2 regions of the Arthrobacter sp. JUb115 genome follow, and region 2 is predicted to be linked to the other one. Evidence: predicted binding sites of a transcription regulator. Region 2 holds the regulator's gene; the other holds the start of a gene.

Region 1 (7,768 bases), on a different contig from region 2:
AGGGTTCGTGAGCTTCGGATCGAAAGTACCAGTACTGGTAGTGCTCGTCCGGCTTGATATTTCGAAATGAGCTAGGTGGGCACGCCGAGGGTCACGCGCTGCGGGGCACGAGCGCGGACTGATTGTGGTTGGCCTAGATGCATGAACGTATCCTAAACGAATGATGCTAGATTTTGGCTCATGAAAGATGACCAAAAGGTACTGGACTACCTCGCCCAGTTGAAGGAACAGATTGAGAAGGTCATCATAAACTTGCCGAAGGAAAATAGCGCTCAAGTCTACGTTCGTAAGCACCATATTCACTTAGATCTTCAAGGTCACCGGCTCAGTGTCTTCACACTGGTAGTCGGCGGAGAAGCGCCGGAACTCGTCTACGATGGGCGATATATAGGATTTCGAACGATTCCCGAAGGCTTGGACGAAGTCATGGAATTCGTGGAAGAAACGATCGATGACGTTGCGACTTTTGTCCTCAGCACGAAGCCGCTACTAGCTCATAAAAGATCCGTCTTTCGACGCGCTTTTATTTGCATACCGAGCAATCACGGACCGGAGTGGAAGCTCCAGCAGTTCAGTTAACGCATTGGCGACTGGGAACATTGTCCGGGCTGGTCAGCAGTACTGCCCATTGTCCTCCGTTCTGTGTCGCCCGAACGTGAACCCCTGTGCCAGGTGCTCATTTCCATCCGAGTATGCTCAGGATTACCTGGCGGACGACGCGGTGCTGGCACTTGAACTGATCCGGGATTCTTCCGAGTACTAGAATTAGGCCATGGTTTCTATCCGCACAGCCATTGATACCGACTATTCTGCTTTACTTGCGATTTGGCGCCGCTCAGTCGAGGCAACACACGAGTTCTTGACTCCAGCGGATATCGACTCCATTGAACTGGACGTAGCAAAATATTTGCCTCAGATGTCCGATTTGCGCGTAGCCGAAGAAGTTGGGCAACCGATGGGGTTCATCGCGATCGAGAAAGACATTGTTGAGATGCTGTTTGTTGATGCTTTTGCACAGGGGCGTGGGATTGGGAGCGCTCTGCTTAATTCGGTCGTCGCTGGCCGCGATTCCGTACGAGTCGACGTCAATGAACAGAATCCATCGGGACGAAACTTTTACGCCGCAAAGGGATTCACGCAGATAGGTCGGTCCGAAACCGACGGTGAAGGCCGAGCGTTCCCAATTCTTCACCTCGTGAGCACGTAGGCGCATTAACCACGAGGCTATCCGGGACAAATGGATACCGCTCCATATTACTGTGCCCTAAACGAGCGCCCGCAAGAGGAACGCCCGACGGGACCTAAGATTGCTAGCGACCGCTAGACCTAGTATTCACTCTGGTAGAACTGATGCATGCGATGGATTGAGAAATGGTTCGATGAAACTGACTGGCCGAGGGATCCTCTCTTGGATGAATTCCGTGATTCAGTTTGGGAGCTCACGCTCGCCGGAGAGACCAGAGGGTGGCTGACCATTTCGATCACTGTTATGCGATCGTTCCCGTTTTTCTGGGACAAGCAAGAGAATATGTGGTCCCAAATGCATTGGTTAGACGGCGAGCACGAATTACCGGAGGAGGATTACGGGCCAGGATGGTACTCAGCCGAAGAACTGCGAGACGGACATTTCGTCACCGATGATCCCAGGAATGGTCAAGAGACCAGCTTTACTGCCACCAGAGTCATCTGTACCGAGCGCGACCAATTGTGGAATCAACTGGATCACGGAGTAATTCGATAAACCGAGAGTTGCACAGATTACTGTCCTGCTCAGGAAGCGTTATTGGGACGTTTTCCCTGCACCTTGCCGGGCAGATTGTTCTTCAAGGAGCACAAGGGCTTTTTCGCTCGCATTCCTGATCCGATTCAACGCACCAATGATACTTATGCTCGCGAAGAGATTAACGAGAATTAGAACAACGAGAAACCAAGTGTTTTCCATGCTGCAACTCTTCCAGATCTTCTCACCGGCGTCTATCGAGGACGCTCAGCACTGCGGTGAGGCGCAATCAGGTCAAATCAGGCATGCGTTCCAGTCGCCGAACGTTCAGCGGGATGCTTAGATCGATAGGATTCCATATTCTCCCGTCTTCATGATCACGGTTCGAGCAATGGGCTTGGCGGCAACGGCGTTTCCTCACCGGTGGGCTCCTGCCCGTGCAACCGGCACATTCCGATTCCGCCTCCATAGTTGTACTCGACCCAGACCACTGCCTGGCGTCCATTCCTATTGGCTTCCGCCCAGGCAAGGACGTCTTCCACGCACGCTGCGTTCTCGATCCGGTGCTCGCTGCTGTCGCAGTTTTCATTCCAGAAGTCCACGCGGTACACCGGAGTGAGGTTTTCTTCGCTGACATAGCGCGGATCAACGGGGGATATCTTCATGCTTCCCACATCCATGGTGACAATCTATCCCGATCGGGGTGAATCATGCAGGAATCCACTCACCGTCCCGCAAGTCGGTCGATGGCCGGTGGCCAGATTCTGGGTGAACCCACGCATGAAGTTCAGCGCCTGGCCGGTCCGCAAGTGGAACGCTCTACGGGACGACACACAGAGAGCAAGATGAACAGCTGCATCTTGAGTGCCCACGGCTGAGTAACTACCGTGATGGTGCCTTTTAAAACTCGGTTTTGGATCGCTCTGCCGTCATATTGACCTCCAGTTTGCGGATTCCTGGCTTGCTTGGCCAAGCTGCCAAGCTGCCAAACTCCGGTCCGCCCTGAATATTCAGTCCAGACCGCGATTTAGGACATTTCCTGTGCCTTCAGTATTGACTCAGAAACAGCATGAACGTGTCAGAACAACGTATTGGGCTACTCCAATCGGGAGTATTCGAATCCATCCGCCGGAGGTGGTCTACCCCAGGATTAAAGTTTGTGAAACAATCGCCGCATGGATGAGAGCGAGCTGCGGACGAAACAAGAAATGATGATCCTCGAGGCTTTAGTTCAAGCGATCGATCGGCGTGAGGAAGTTTTCGACGCGATAGGAAGTTCAGAGAACCTGGACGAAGCTAATCTTCGTGTATCTCAGCTGTTGGGAGTGGGAGACAACTGTAGTCGAGCGGTTCTCGACATGCAGGCCAGAAGGTTCACCCGAGACCAGCGTCAAATTTTAGCTTCGCACGTAGAGGAACTCAGATCAAAGTTATCTCGTGCACAATGAATGGATCATAAACGCCGGAGGCTGCTCTACGCAGCATAGGCGGATAGTGAAAATATGCTTCAGTGGTTGGGTTGGTTCCAGGAAAGTTCATATCCCTTGGACCAAAATGAGTGGGCCTTGCAAAAGAAGTGTCAGTTGAACCGCCAGCCTGACTTGCACTGACCTTCATTCCTTTGCTGTCTATAAACGAACCTTGAACGGGACAGAGTGTGACGTCAGGCGCTGAATGGATGCTCAGGTCGCAGGTGGTGCCCTTCTTTGACGTGTGAGTAGTCTCGCGCCGTTGTTACTAAGCCTGAATCGTCGAATGAAAGCACTGTGCATCCTGAAACGGTCATTGGTTGGTCCTTGATGAACATGACGACCCAGTACTCGACGGAAGCTGAACTTCCGTTGACGATTGGTTCGCTGAACCATGTTTCTGCCGGATTGGTTTCTTCCGCGAAGCATTCCTCCAGATAAGCGCGCAGACCGCTAGGCCCACGCAATGGTCTGAACATCGAGGCCCAGTGGTCGCCGTCATCAGCTTGTAGCCCGACAATTGCATCCACGTCCTTGAGTGGCCAAGCGGCGGCCCATGTTGTCGCCCAGCGTTGCGCGGCTTCGAGAGTTTGCATGTTGAATTCCTGTTGACGTAGTTGATTGGTGACTGCAGGTTGTTCGGGCCGCGCGGGCAGCCAGGTTCCCATAAGGCTTGCAATTGCTTGCAACGCTACTATCGGCCGAGCAGATTCACGTTATAGGTTCGATCAGTGTTGCTTGGTGCTGACTTTTTCAAAATGTCTCGCAAGCCGGTCTCGTACAGGAACACACCACGTGCTGACCTGGATGACAGAAGTTTCATGGATTCACGGGAAAGCTGGCCGTTCCGTATACCCCGTCCGGTGTAGTGACCGGTGAGGGGGCATAAAACGGAACGATCTGCCGCTGCCTCATGATGTTGAATGCTGGCACGGAAAAGAATTGCTGTCGGATGGCCTTGACACCGCGGATGACGCCACTAGGCGGATCGTTTGGCGAGGTTCGCGATGTAGTTGCGTTGAGGATCAGTGATTGCGGTGCCCTGATTGACGGCGTGAACCGAACGACGAACTTTATCCGTTTTCTGGCTTGCGCAACACGGGGCATGCGCTCGCCGCTCATTGGCATCTATGAGATAGCTGCGATCTTGGGGAGGTATCGCACACGTGGCAGGCGCAGGAGCGGGACGGTTCATGATGTTGCTGAAGCGGCTTGAGCCGAAGGCGGCCACCAGGTGGGTGTATTCCAACGTTGAGTGCGGCAGGGTGGCAGCGGTCGGTGGATCTCGACCGGCTAGGTTATTCGCCAGCCAACGTATTCGACCACAGGGCCCATCGGTTCCGGTTCGGAACAGCAGGCTTCGGGGAGGTCCGGCATGTGCCGGCCCTGAGGCAGCATGCCAGTGGGAAACGCGGGAGCCGGCCAAGTCCATCCCGTCAGCGCGGGGTTCCAAGGGCAACCGGTACCTCGAATGGGACGTCGTGGTCCGGTCTCGATTCACAGGGATGCCGGCTCACCGGTCGCCTTTTCGGGTGGATGAACGAGCACGCATAGCGCTCGCCGTGCGCCGGATCAGGGGTTTGGAGAATTAACTGTGAGTTGCGTCCATTCGTACACGTATTCGAAGTAGTTTTCGATTAGTATTGCCTCGTGGCTATTTCATCGCAGAGTAAAAGAACTGATCTGACTCGCCTGGTCGTCAAGGGTGCACGCGAGCATAACCTGAAAAACGTGGACATTGATCTCCCGCGTGACGCAATGATTGTCTTTACCGGCCTGTCCGGCTCGGGCAAGTCCTCCTTGGCCTTCGACACCATTTTTGCCGAAGGCCAGCGACGCTACGTCGAATCGCTCTCTGCCTACGCCCGCATGTTCCTCGGCCAGGTGGACAAGCCCGATGTGGATTTCATCGAGGGCCTGTCGCCAGCGGTGTCCATCGACCAGAAGTCAACCAGCCGCAACCCGCGTTCCACCGTGGGCACGATTACCGAAGTGTACGACTACATGCGCCTGCTGTGGGCCCGCGTGGGCCGTCCGCATTGCCCGATCTGCCACGAACCGATCTCCAAGCAGACTCCGCAGCAGATCGTCGACCAGCTGATGGAGCTACCGGAGAAAACCCGCTTCCAGATCCTCGCCCCGGTAGTGCGCTCGCGCAAGGGCGAATTCGTCGACCTGTTCGCGGAGCTCTCTTCCAAGGGCTTCGCCCGTGCCCGCGTTGACGGCACCACCATCCAGCTGAACGATCCGCCGAAGCTGGCCAAGCAGGTCAAGCACACCATTGAGGTGGTCGTCGACCGCCTGGCCATCAAGGAAGATGCCCGCCAGCGCTTGACCGACTCCATCGAAACGGCCCTGGGCATCGCCGAAGGACGCGTGCTGGCCGACTTCGTGGACCTGGACGAGGATGATCCCCAGCGCGTGCGCGCGTTCTCCGAGAACCTGGCCTGCCCCAATGAGCATCCGCTGGCCATCGATGAGATCGAGCCGCGTACTTTCTCCTTCAATAACCCGTTCGGTGCCTGCTCGGCCTGTTCCGGCATCGGCACCAAGCTGGAGGTCGATGAGCACCTGATCGTCCCGGATACCGAGGTCACCCTGGCCGAGGGTGCGATCGCCCCATGGTCATTGGGCAAGGCCACCACCGAATACTGGAACCGCCTGATCGAAGGCCTGGGCCATGAGCTGGGTTTCACCATGGACACCCAGTGGCAGGACCTGCCGGCCGCTGCCCGCGAAGCGATCCTGAATGGCAAGGACCACAAGGTGGTCGTGCAGTACAAGAACCGCTTCGGCCGCGAGCGCAAGTACTCCACCGGCTTCGAGGGCGTCATCTCCTACGTGCACCGCAAGCACCAGGAAACCGAATCGGATCACGCCCGCGACCGCTACGAGCAGTACATGCGCCAGATTCCGTGCCCTACCTGCGGCGGCGCGCGCCTGAACCCGGCGTCGCTCTCGGTCTTGGTGGGCGGGCGTTCCATCGCTGAAGTTGCCGCCATGGACCTGCGCAGCGCCGCGGAATTCCTCTCCACGATCGTGCTCACCGCGCGAGAGGCGCAGATCGCCGCGCAGGTGCTCAAGGAAATCGACGCGCGCATGAAGTTCTTGCTGGACGTCGGACTGGAGTACCTGACCCTGGAACGCGCTGCTGGCACCCTGTCCGGCGGCGAGGCGCAGCGCATTCGCCTGGCTACGCAGATTGGTTCGGGCCTGGTCGGCGTGCTCTACGTTCTGGACGAGCCGTCCATCGGCCTGCACCAGCGCGATAACCGCCGCCTGATCGACACCCTGCTGCACCTGCGATCGCTGGGCAACACCCTGATCGTGGTGGAGCACGACGAAGACACCATTGCCGAAGCTGACTGGATCGTGGACATCGGCCCGGGCGCCGGCGAGCACGGCGGCGAAGTGGTGCACTCCGGATCCCTGGAGGGCCTGAAGCAGAACACCAAGTCGCTGACCGGAGACTACCTTTCGGGCCGCAAGCAGATCGACATCCCGTCCAAGCGCCGCAAGATCGACAAGGAGCGCAAGCTCAAGGTGGTCGGTGCCAACGAGAACAACCTGCAGAACGTGTCGGTGGAGTTCCCGCTGGGCGTGCTGACCGCGGTGACCGGCGTGTCCGGCTCGGGCAAGTCCACCCTGGTCAATGACATCCTGTACAAGGTGCTGGCCAACAAGCTCAACGGCGCCAAGCAGGTGCCCGGCCGCCACACCCGCGTGCAGGGCCTGGAGCACCTGGACAAGGTGGTCCACGTTGACCAGTCGCCGATCGGCCGGACCCCGCGTTCGAACCCTGCGACCTATACCGGCGTGTTCGACCACATCCGCAAGCTGTTTGCGGAGACCAATGAGGCGAAGCTGCGCGGCTACCAGCCGGGCCGTTTCTCCTTCAACGTCAAGGGCGGACGCTGCGAATCCTGCTCGGGTGACGGCACGCTGAAGATCGAGATGAACTTCCTGCCGGACGTCTACGTGCCCTGCGAGGTCTGCCAGGGCGCCCGCTACAACCGCGAAACCCTGCAGGTGCTGTACAAGGGCAAGAACATTGCCGATGTGCTGGATATGCCGATTGCCGAAGGCGCCGAGTTCTTCAGTGCCTTCACCCCGATCGCCCGCCACCTGCGCACGCTGGTGGACGTGGGTTTGGGCTACGTGCGCCTGGGTCAGCCGGCAACCACCCTCTCCGGCGGCGAGGCCCAGCGCGTGAAGCTGGCTGCGGAACTGCAGAAGCGTTCCAATGGCCGCTCCATCTACGTCCTGGACGAGCCGACCACCGGTCTGCACTTCGAAGATATCCGCAAGCTGCTCAAGGTGCTGCAGGGATTGGTCGACAAGGGCAACACCGTGTTGACCATCGAGCACAACCTGGATGTCATCAAGTCGGCTGACTGGGTCATCGACCTCGGCCCGGAAGGCGGCTCAGGCGGCGGCACGATCCTGGCTGCTGGCACCCCGGAAAAGGTGGCCAAGGTGAGCGAATCGCACACCGGGAAGTTCCTCTCCGAGATCCTGTAATGCCTGGCGGAGAATGTTCGACATATGCGATTTCAGTTATGGATTGCTAACCCGCGTC
Region 2 (7,768 bases):
CATGCCTAGAGCGTCCCCAACCAGTTGCGAAGCAGCTGCGCGCCAGCGTCCCCGGACTTCTCCGGGTGGAACTGCACTGCCGATAGCGGGCCGTTCTCGACGGCGGCCACGAAGGGCGTTCCGTGCGTCGACCAGGTCACCTGTGGCGGGGTCATCGCTGGCTGGGTTACGTCGAATTCCCACTTCTGAACAGCGTAGGAGTGCACGAAGTAGAAACGTTCACCCTCGATGCCGGCGAACAGCTTGGATCCTTCCGGCGGGCGTACCGTGTTCCAGCCCATGTGCGGGATGACATCCGACTGCAGGCGTTCAACCTTGCCCGGCCATTCGCCAATGCCTTCGGTTTTCACACCGTGTTCCACGCCTTCTTCAAAGAAGACCTGGTGTCCCACGCAGATACCCAAAACCGGCAGGCCCCCGGCAATGCGGCGACCGATCCAGCGCAGGGAACCGGTTTTGGCCAGCTGCTCCATGACCGAGGCGTAGGCGCCAACACCGGGGACTACCAGGCCGTCGGCGGCCACGATCTTCTTCGGATCTGCGGTCAGTTCCACTTCGGCACCGGCGGCTTCCAAAGCGCGCACAGCGGAGCGGACGTTGCCGGACCCATAATCCAGGACAACTACTGTTTTCTTTTCCACTTACAGTGCACCCTTCGTGGATGGGATCTTGTCGCCCATGCGCTCATCGCGCTCTACCGCTTCGCGCAATGCGCGCGCGAAGGACTTGAACTGCGCTTCAACGATGTGGTGCGGGTCGCGACCCGAGAGCACCTCGATGTGAGCACAGATCTGTGCGTGGAAAGTGATGGCTTCGAAGACGTGACGGGTCATCGAACCGGTGAAGTGACCACCGATCAGGTGGTATTCCTGGCCCGCAGGCTCGCCGGAGTGCACGAGGTATGGCCGGCCCGACACATCGACTACCGAACGGGACAGGGCTTCGTCCAGTGGAGCGTAGGAGGTGCCGAAGCGGCGGATGCCGGCCTTGTTGCCCAGTGCCACGCGCAGTACTTCGCCAATGGTGATCGCGGTGTCCTCGACGGTGTGGTGAACGTCGATGTGGGTATCGCCGGTTGCACGCACGGTGAGATCGATGAGCGAATGCTTGGATAGCGCAGTCAGCATGTGGTCGTAGAACGGCACCGAGGTGCTGATCTCAGAGACACCGGTGCCATCGAGGTCCAGTTCAACGAATACGGACGATTCGCTGGTCACGCGTTCCATGCGGGCGCGACGTGCGCCAATCAATTCGGCAGACATGTCTTCCTTCGCTTGTCTTTGATTACTTCTGCGAGCCGAGCAGTTCGGCAAGTCGTTCCAAGAAGGCTGTGGTTTCCGATTCGGTTCCTGCCGTAACACGCAAGGTTCCCGGGATTCCATTGTCGCGGATGATGATGCCGGCTTCCAACAGGCCTTCCCAAATCTTGTGGGGGTCTTCGACGCCACCGAAGAAGACGAAGTTGGAGTCGGAGACCGATGGCTTGAGGCCAAGTTCCTTCAGGCGCGCGACGATGCGGTCCCGCTGGGACTTGATGTCCTCGACCTGGGCCAACAGCAACTCGATGTTCTTCAAGGCCGCGATGGCGGTTGCCTGGGTCACTGCCGACAGGTGGTACGGCAGTCGCACCAAGCGGATGGCATCGGTGACTTCTGGCGCAGCGGCCAGGTAGCCTACGCGCGCACCGGCCAGGCCGAAAGCCTTGGACATGGTGCGCGAGACAATCAGCCGCTGGCGGCCTTCGAGCAGGCTCAGCGCCGAGGTGGTGCTGGCCAAGGAGAACTCGGCGTACGCCTCATCCACGATCACCATGCCGTTATGCTCGCTCATGGCTTCATATACCGCGGTGATGACGTCCAGGCCAAGGGCCGTGCCGGTGGGGTTATTCGGAGAGCAGAGGAAAACGATGTTCGGCTTGTGCTCGCGAACCTGTGCGGCTGCGGAATCGGCGGACAACGTGAAATCTGCGGCGCGTTCACCGGCGATATATTTCGTGTCAGTACCACTGGCAAGCAGCGGGTACATGGAGTAGGTTGGGCCGAAGCTCATCACGGCACGGCCGGGGCCGCCAAAGGCTTGCAGGATTTGCTGCAGGATTTCATTGGAACCGTTAGCGGCCCAGATATTGTCCTTGGTGAGCGAGTGGCCGAGGTAATCGGCTAGGAGTTCGCGAAGCTCGGTGAACTCGCGGTCCGGATACCGGTTCAACATTGCCGCCGCCTTGGCCACCTCTTGTGCAATGGCATCGACGACTGTCGGTGGCAACGGATGGGTGTTCTCGTTGACGTTCAGCTGGATGGGCACGTCAATTTGTGGTGCGCCATAAGGGGATAGCCCGCGGAGATTCTCACGCAAGGGCAGCTGACTCAAAAGTTCACTGCGGTCATTCACGCATCAAGTCTACGTGCGCAGCGCGCCTGCCGGTGAATCCGCTACGGCCACAGGTAACAAACTCGAAGCAGGCTGGGGAAGCTAGCCGGCAAGGACCGGAATCGACAAGGTTTCGCCAACCTGGATTTCGCTGCCGGTCAGGGCATTGAGTTCGGCGATGTGGCCCACTGCCGAGGTCACGTCGTAACCGGTGGCGTAATCCCGGGCCAGGCTCCACAGCGTATCCCCTGGAATAACGGTGACATCAACGGTTCCGACTCCAACAGGAGTATCGGCTGCGGCATGCGCGTCAGAGGCAAACATGGAGATGAAGAAAGCTGCGGCGATGGTGAGTGCGAAAATGGGCATACCCACAAGCACGGCCCATCCGCGACGGTTGATGCGGATCTTCAGTGGTGCCTGGGTCTGATTTGAGTCAAGTGCGACGGTTGCCATGACTTTGTCTCCTCAAGAAATTCAAGTGATGCGAATTTGTATTCGAAAGCGTAGATTCGAAAACTTGTTCGAACCTCGTATATCTGTTCTAACAGAGGTTTGCGGAACTTGTCCAGAAGTTTTCGAACAAATCTTTGAAAGAAGCTCGCTTATCTACTAAGATTTCGAAGTAGACGAGCAATGAAAACATCTCACCATCTAGCGCCGACAGTTTGGACTTACGAACTTTCGAATGATTGCTAGGGAAGGCAAAATCTCATGTCAGCTTCACAACGCACTCCCCGATCGAATGCACGTTCGCTGACGATTCGCCAAAAGAAGATCCTGGAGACGATCCAGCGGTCAATCGGCAAGAACGGTTATCCACCATCGATGCGTGAGATTGGTGACGCAGTAGGGCTCAAGAGCCTTTCGAGCGTCACCCACCAGCTGAGCCAGCTGGAAAAGCTCGGCTATATCCGTCGAGATCCACGCCGTCCGCGCGCAATGGAAATCCTGCTGCCTCTGCAGCTGGCCGAAGACGCCGAGAAGGCCGAAGTTTCGAAGGAGGTCGAGCCAGATGCCAGCGAAGACGCCAAGATCATTGAATTGAGCACTTCCGCTGACACCACCATGGTTCCCCTGGTTGGCCGTATCGCTGCCGGCGGTCCGATCCTTGCCGAACAGTCCGTCGAAGATGTTTTCTCGTTGCCTCGTCAGCTCGTAGGCCACGGCGAACTGTTCATGCTCAAGGTTTCCGGCGATTCAATGGTTGACGCTGCGATTTGCGATGGCGACTGGGTAGTTGTCCGCCGCCAGCAGACGGCGGACAACGGCGACATCGTAGCTGCCCTGCTCGATGAAGAAGCCACGGTAAAGACTTTCCGGCAGCGTGACGGGCATACCTGGCTGCTTCCGCAGAACTCGCGCTACGAACCAATTTTGGGTGATGCCGCAACGATCATGGGACGCGTCGTCTCGGTGATGCGCTCGCTCTAGAATACGTACGGTCATTGCGCTGGTGCTTGGCACCAGCGCAATTCTCGTTTAACCCGCTATTGGCCGGCGTTCAACTCGAATTGAGCGGCCGCCGAGAAGATCATCCAGCGTTGGATTGCCGCCGAAAGCCGGCGTGGTTCCTGGTCAGCCAGATGGCGCGCCGTTGCCATGACCAGCCTCCTGGCCTGCTCCCGGCTCCGGGCTTCTATGCGGACATCATTACCGGCGAGGGCCAGATATCGGCAGAGTATCCCCGCGAACAGGTTGCCGTCTCCCCCGCTGTTGAACGAGAGGACCCCGGCAGCAGTTGACAGCGATTTCGTGGTGGCATCGATCAGTACTTTAGCGTGAGCCAGATCAGCAGGCTCGCCAAGCTCAAGCAATGCCCCGAGCACCAGGCCCTGGTTATAGGTGTAGACCGCTGGTTCCACGGCGTGTCCCTGCGTGGTCAACCGAAGTCCGTCCAGATACAGTCCTCGCTCCACGCTGAACAGATTCTTTTCCAGCCACTGGAGAAGCTCTCGCGCGGTCTCTTTCTCCCCGGTACGGGCAAAGAACAGTGCCGCCGGCGCGTTGGCTGGCGTGTTCTTGAAATCCCGCTTTCTGGACCAGTACAGGCCGCCGTCCAGCACCCCATCCATGCCGGCATGGAGCTGCCGTCCCAGCGTCCGAACTGCCGCCTCGGCAGGACGGCTCCTGTGTCCCGTCACCAGCTGCGTGAACTCTGACAGGCGGCCGCTGGCCAGGGCAAGCCAAGCCATGTCGTCGAAGAAGTAGTTGGGCAAGATCCCGAAGTTTCGAATTCGAATGCCGCGCAATAGGCCGTTGGCCCGGGCAAGCGCTTCGCGCGCCCGGTGTTCGTTGCCTTCGTCCCAGTACGATCGGCCCTCATCGATGATGGCATCCAGATAGTGCGCCTGCCACCAATAGTTCCACTCCGCAAGCGGGTGCGCGAAACCATTGAGATTGCTGAGCATGCTTCCGTCGCGCAACCGATGCGCTTTGCTGTAGCTCTGTCCAATCCACGTTCCGGGCAACCCCATGAGGCGATGCCCGAACCGCTGGTGGGTGTCGATCGCGGCTTGGTGCGCCAATTCCTGCATGGACTCCATGGTGCCTTCCGATTCGAGCTTCATCAGTTCTTGTCACAGACCTTAGTGCATCTGGAAGCATCATGCTGGTACCGGTTAAAGAACTTGAGCTGTCCCGAAGGACAGCTCAAGTTCATACTCTGGCCGCGGCTATTTCCCGCCCGGGTTCAATCGCTTGAGAACACCAGTGATGACCTTCTTATCGACAGTCGGCCACATCGGCGGCAGGGTAGCTTTCAAGAAGCTGCCGTACCGCGCCGTGGCCATGCGCGAATCAAGGATCGCCACAACGCCCTTATCCCCGACCGAACGAATCAAGCGCCCAGCACCCTGGGCCAGGCGAATCGCCGCATGGGTGGCGGCAACCTGCATGAAGCCATTTCCGCCATGCTTGGCCACGTCCTCGGAACGGGCCTTGGAGATAGGATCATCCGGGCGCGGGAAAGGAATCTTGTCGATGATGACCAGCCGGCAAGAATCGCCTGGCACGTCTACGCCCTGCCACAAGGTCATGGTTCCAAACAGGCAGGTGTCGCGTTCGCTGCTGAACTGTTCGACCAGCGACTTCATGCTGGCTTCACCCTGGCACAAGATTTCCACGTCCAGGCGCTCGCGCAAGATGCTTGCCGCTTCCTCGGCGGAACGCTTGGAAGTGAACAGCGCCAAGGCGCCGCCACCGGAGGCCTTGATGAGATCTTCGATCTCATCCAGCGTCTCCGCCGCCAGTTGGCGTCCTGGCTTGGGCAGGTGCTTGGCCACGTAGAGGATGCCCTGCTTGGGGTAATCGAAAGGGCTGCCAACATCTACGCCGGTCCATGATGGAGCGCCGGCGCCCATCAGGCCCAAGGAGCCTGCTACCGAGTCGAACTGCGAGCCAATGGCCAAGGTGGCGCTGGTCAATACGACCGTGCGCCCGTCGAAGAGGCCCTCGCGCAACTTGCCGGCCACCGACAACGGTGCCACGTTCAAGGTTGCAGGCTGGCTCTCATCGGCCTCGACGTAGCCCCGGCCTTCGACAAACTCCCGCGGACGGGTGGTGTACAGGACCTCGCGGCGTTCTTCGGATTCGAGCATGCGAATCGCATCATCCATCACTGCCTGCAGCTGGGAGCGGGCAGTCTGGCGGCCGCCATCGGCCGGTGCATTGGCTTCGGGCTTGGACAGCGCCAGAGCCAGCCGGGCCTGCTCCACGATGTCGTTCAGGGCAATGCCCATGTCTTCGCGCAGACCATGTTCCAGCAAGCCTGTCGGCAACCCGGTCAACGACTTTTCCAGGCGGTTTGCGGCCTTGACCATCTCATCCGCATTGATACCGCAATGGCGCTTGGCACCGCCAGCGGCGGTAAGCACCATGCGCGAGGAGAGCGCGCCCGAAACCGAGCTGGTCACGCGATCTTGCAGTTCGTGGGCCTCATCGATGATCGCGACTTCGAAGTCCGGGAGAACCGAAAGCCCCTCGAAGGCCGAAACCGCCAGCAACGCATGGTTCGTAATGACCACGTCGGACTCGGCGGCACGGGCACGCGCCATTTCCGAGAAGCATTCGTCCGCCATCGGGCACTTCTGCGAGCCGAGGCACTCCATGGCCGAAACCGAGACCTGCTTCCAAGCCTTGTCACTAACCCCGGGCACCAGTTCATCGCGGTCACCCGTGTCGGTCTCTTCGGCCCATTCACGCAGTTTCATTACTTCGCTAGCCAGCGGCGAGTAAGTTGTGCCGGCAGGTATTGCCGGCTCGTCCATGGAAAAAAGAGTGCCTTCGTCATCCGGGTATCCGCCGCCGAGCTTGTACTGGCACAGGTAGTTCGAGCGCCCCTTGAGCAGCGCGACATCCATCGGGCGCGAGAGCTTGCCCTTGAGCGAGTCGAGTAATCGCGGTACGTCACGGCCGACAATCTGCGATTGCAGCGCCAATGTCGCGGTGGAGACGATCACTGGCTTGGCGCTGGTTTGCGCGTGGGCCAGTGCCGGAATCAGGTAGCCCATGGACTTGCCCGTTCCGGTACCGGCCTGCACCAGCAAATGCTTTTCGTCTTCCAACGCGCTGACCACGTGCTTGACCATTTCCTGCTGGCCGGTGCGCATGGCGCCGCCCATGGAAGTGACCGCGGCCTCCAGGAGCCCCAGGGCCTGCTCTTGCTTATCCATGAAGGTTGAAGGTCTCCAACTCTGCAGCAAAGGAATCGCGCACCTTGACGATCAGCCGGGTGCCCTCCTCCAGGTGTTCGCTTTCCAGGATCTCGGATTCGCTCTGGTGCAGCTTGGCGATCAAATCCCCCCGGTTGTAGGGAATGAGTACCTCAAGCTGGACTCCGGGGCGTGGAATCGAGGAACTGATCTTTTCCAGCAGCTCCTGGATGCCTTCACCGGTATGCGCAGAGACAACCACAGTGTTGGATTCCTTGTTGCGGATGCGTTCGATAACGAACGGATCAGCCACATCAGCCTTATTCACCACGATGATCTCTGGGATGTTCAACGCGTCGACTTCGCCGAGCACGGTGCGCACGGCCTGGATCTGCCCTTCGGGATCCGGATGGGACCCGTCAACGACGTGCAGGATGAGATCCGAATCGGCGATTTCCTCCAAAGTGGAACGGAAGGCTTCCACCAGCTGGGTCGGAAGGTTGGAAACGAATCCCACGGTATCGGCCAGGGTGTAGGTCAGCCCGTCTTCGGTCGCCGACTGGCGAACGGTCGGGTCCAGGGTAGCGAACAGCGCGTTCTCCACCAGCACACCGGCGTTGGTCAGTCGGTTAAGCAGCGATGACTTGCCAGCGTTGGTGTAGCCGGCAATGGCTACGGCCGGAACCTCATTGCGCTTGCGGTTGGCACGCTTGGCTTCGCGCGCAGGCTTCATGGCCTTGATCTCG

What was found. The regulator LexA, encoded in region 2, represses DNA repair genes until DNA is damaged. The targets are predictions, from matches to a motif close to TCGAACANNTGTTCGA.
Region 1: a site for LexA is predicted at 4,799-4,814, ahead of uvrA (excinuclease ABC subunit UvrA). Genes of this name have one in related genera too.

What each region holds. Positions count from the first base shown of each region.
Region 1 covers NZ_SOBS01000006.1:56,754-64,521, reverse strand. Annotated here, with positions in the region: gene EDF61_RS11710 (hypothetical protein) at 181-579, shown strand; gene EDF61_RS11705 (GNAT family N-acetyltransferase) at 773-1,207, shown strand; gene EDF61_RS11700 (hypothetical protein) at 1,355-1,741, shown strand; gene EDF61_RS11695 (hypothetical protein) at 2,098-2,385, opposite strand; gene EDF61_RS11690 (DNA gyrase subunit A) at 2,896-3,168, shown strand; gene EDF61_RS11685 (nuclear transport factor 2 family protein) at 3,384-3,785, opposite strand; gene uvrA (excinuclease ABC subunit UvrA) at 4,840-7,710, shown strand.
Region 2 covers NZ_SOBS01000001.1:43,809-51,576, forward strand. Annotated here, with positions in the region: gene EDF61_RS18670 (CG2302 family histidine operon protein) at 1-3, opposite strand, end outside; gene hisH (imidazole glycerol phosphate synthase subunit HisH) at 6-641, opposite strand; gene hisB (imidazoleglycerol-phosphate dehydratase HisB) at 642-1,262, opposite strand; gene EDF61_RS00220 (histidinol-phosphate transaminase) at 1,285-2,391, opposite strand; gene EDF61_RS00225 (LysM peptidoglycan-binding domain-containing protein) at 2,473-2,826, opposite strand; gene lexA (transcriptional repressor LexA) at 3,085-3,804, shown strand; gene EDF61_RS00235 (glycoside hydrolase family 76 protein) at 3,861-4,940, opposite strand; gene EDF61_RS00240 (ATP-dependent DNA helicase) at 5,046-7,043, opposite strand; gene hflX (GTPase HflX) at 7,036-7,768, opposite strand, start outside.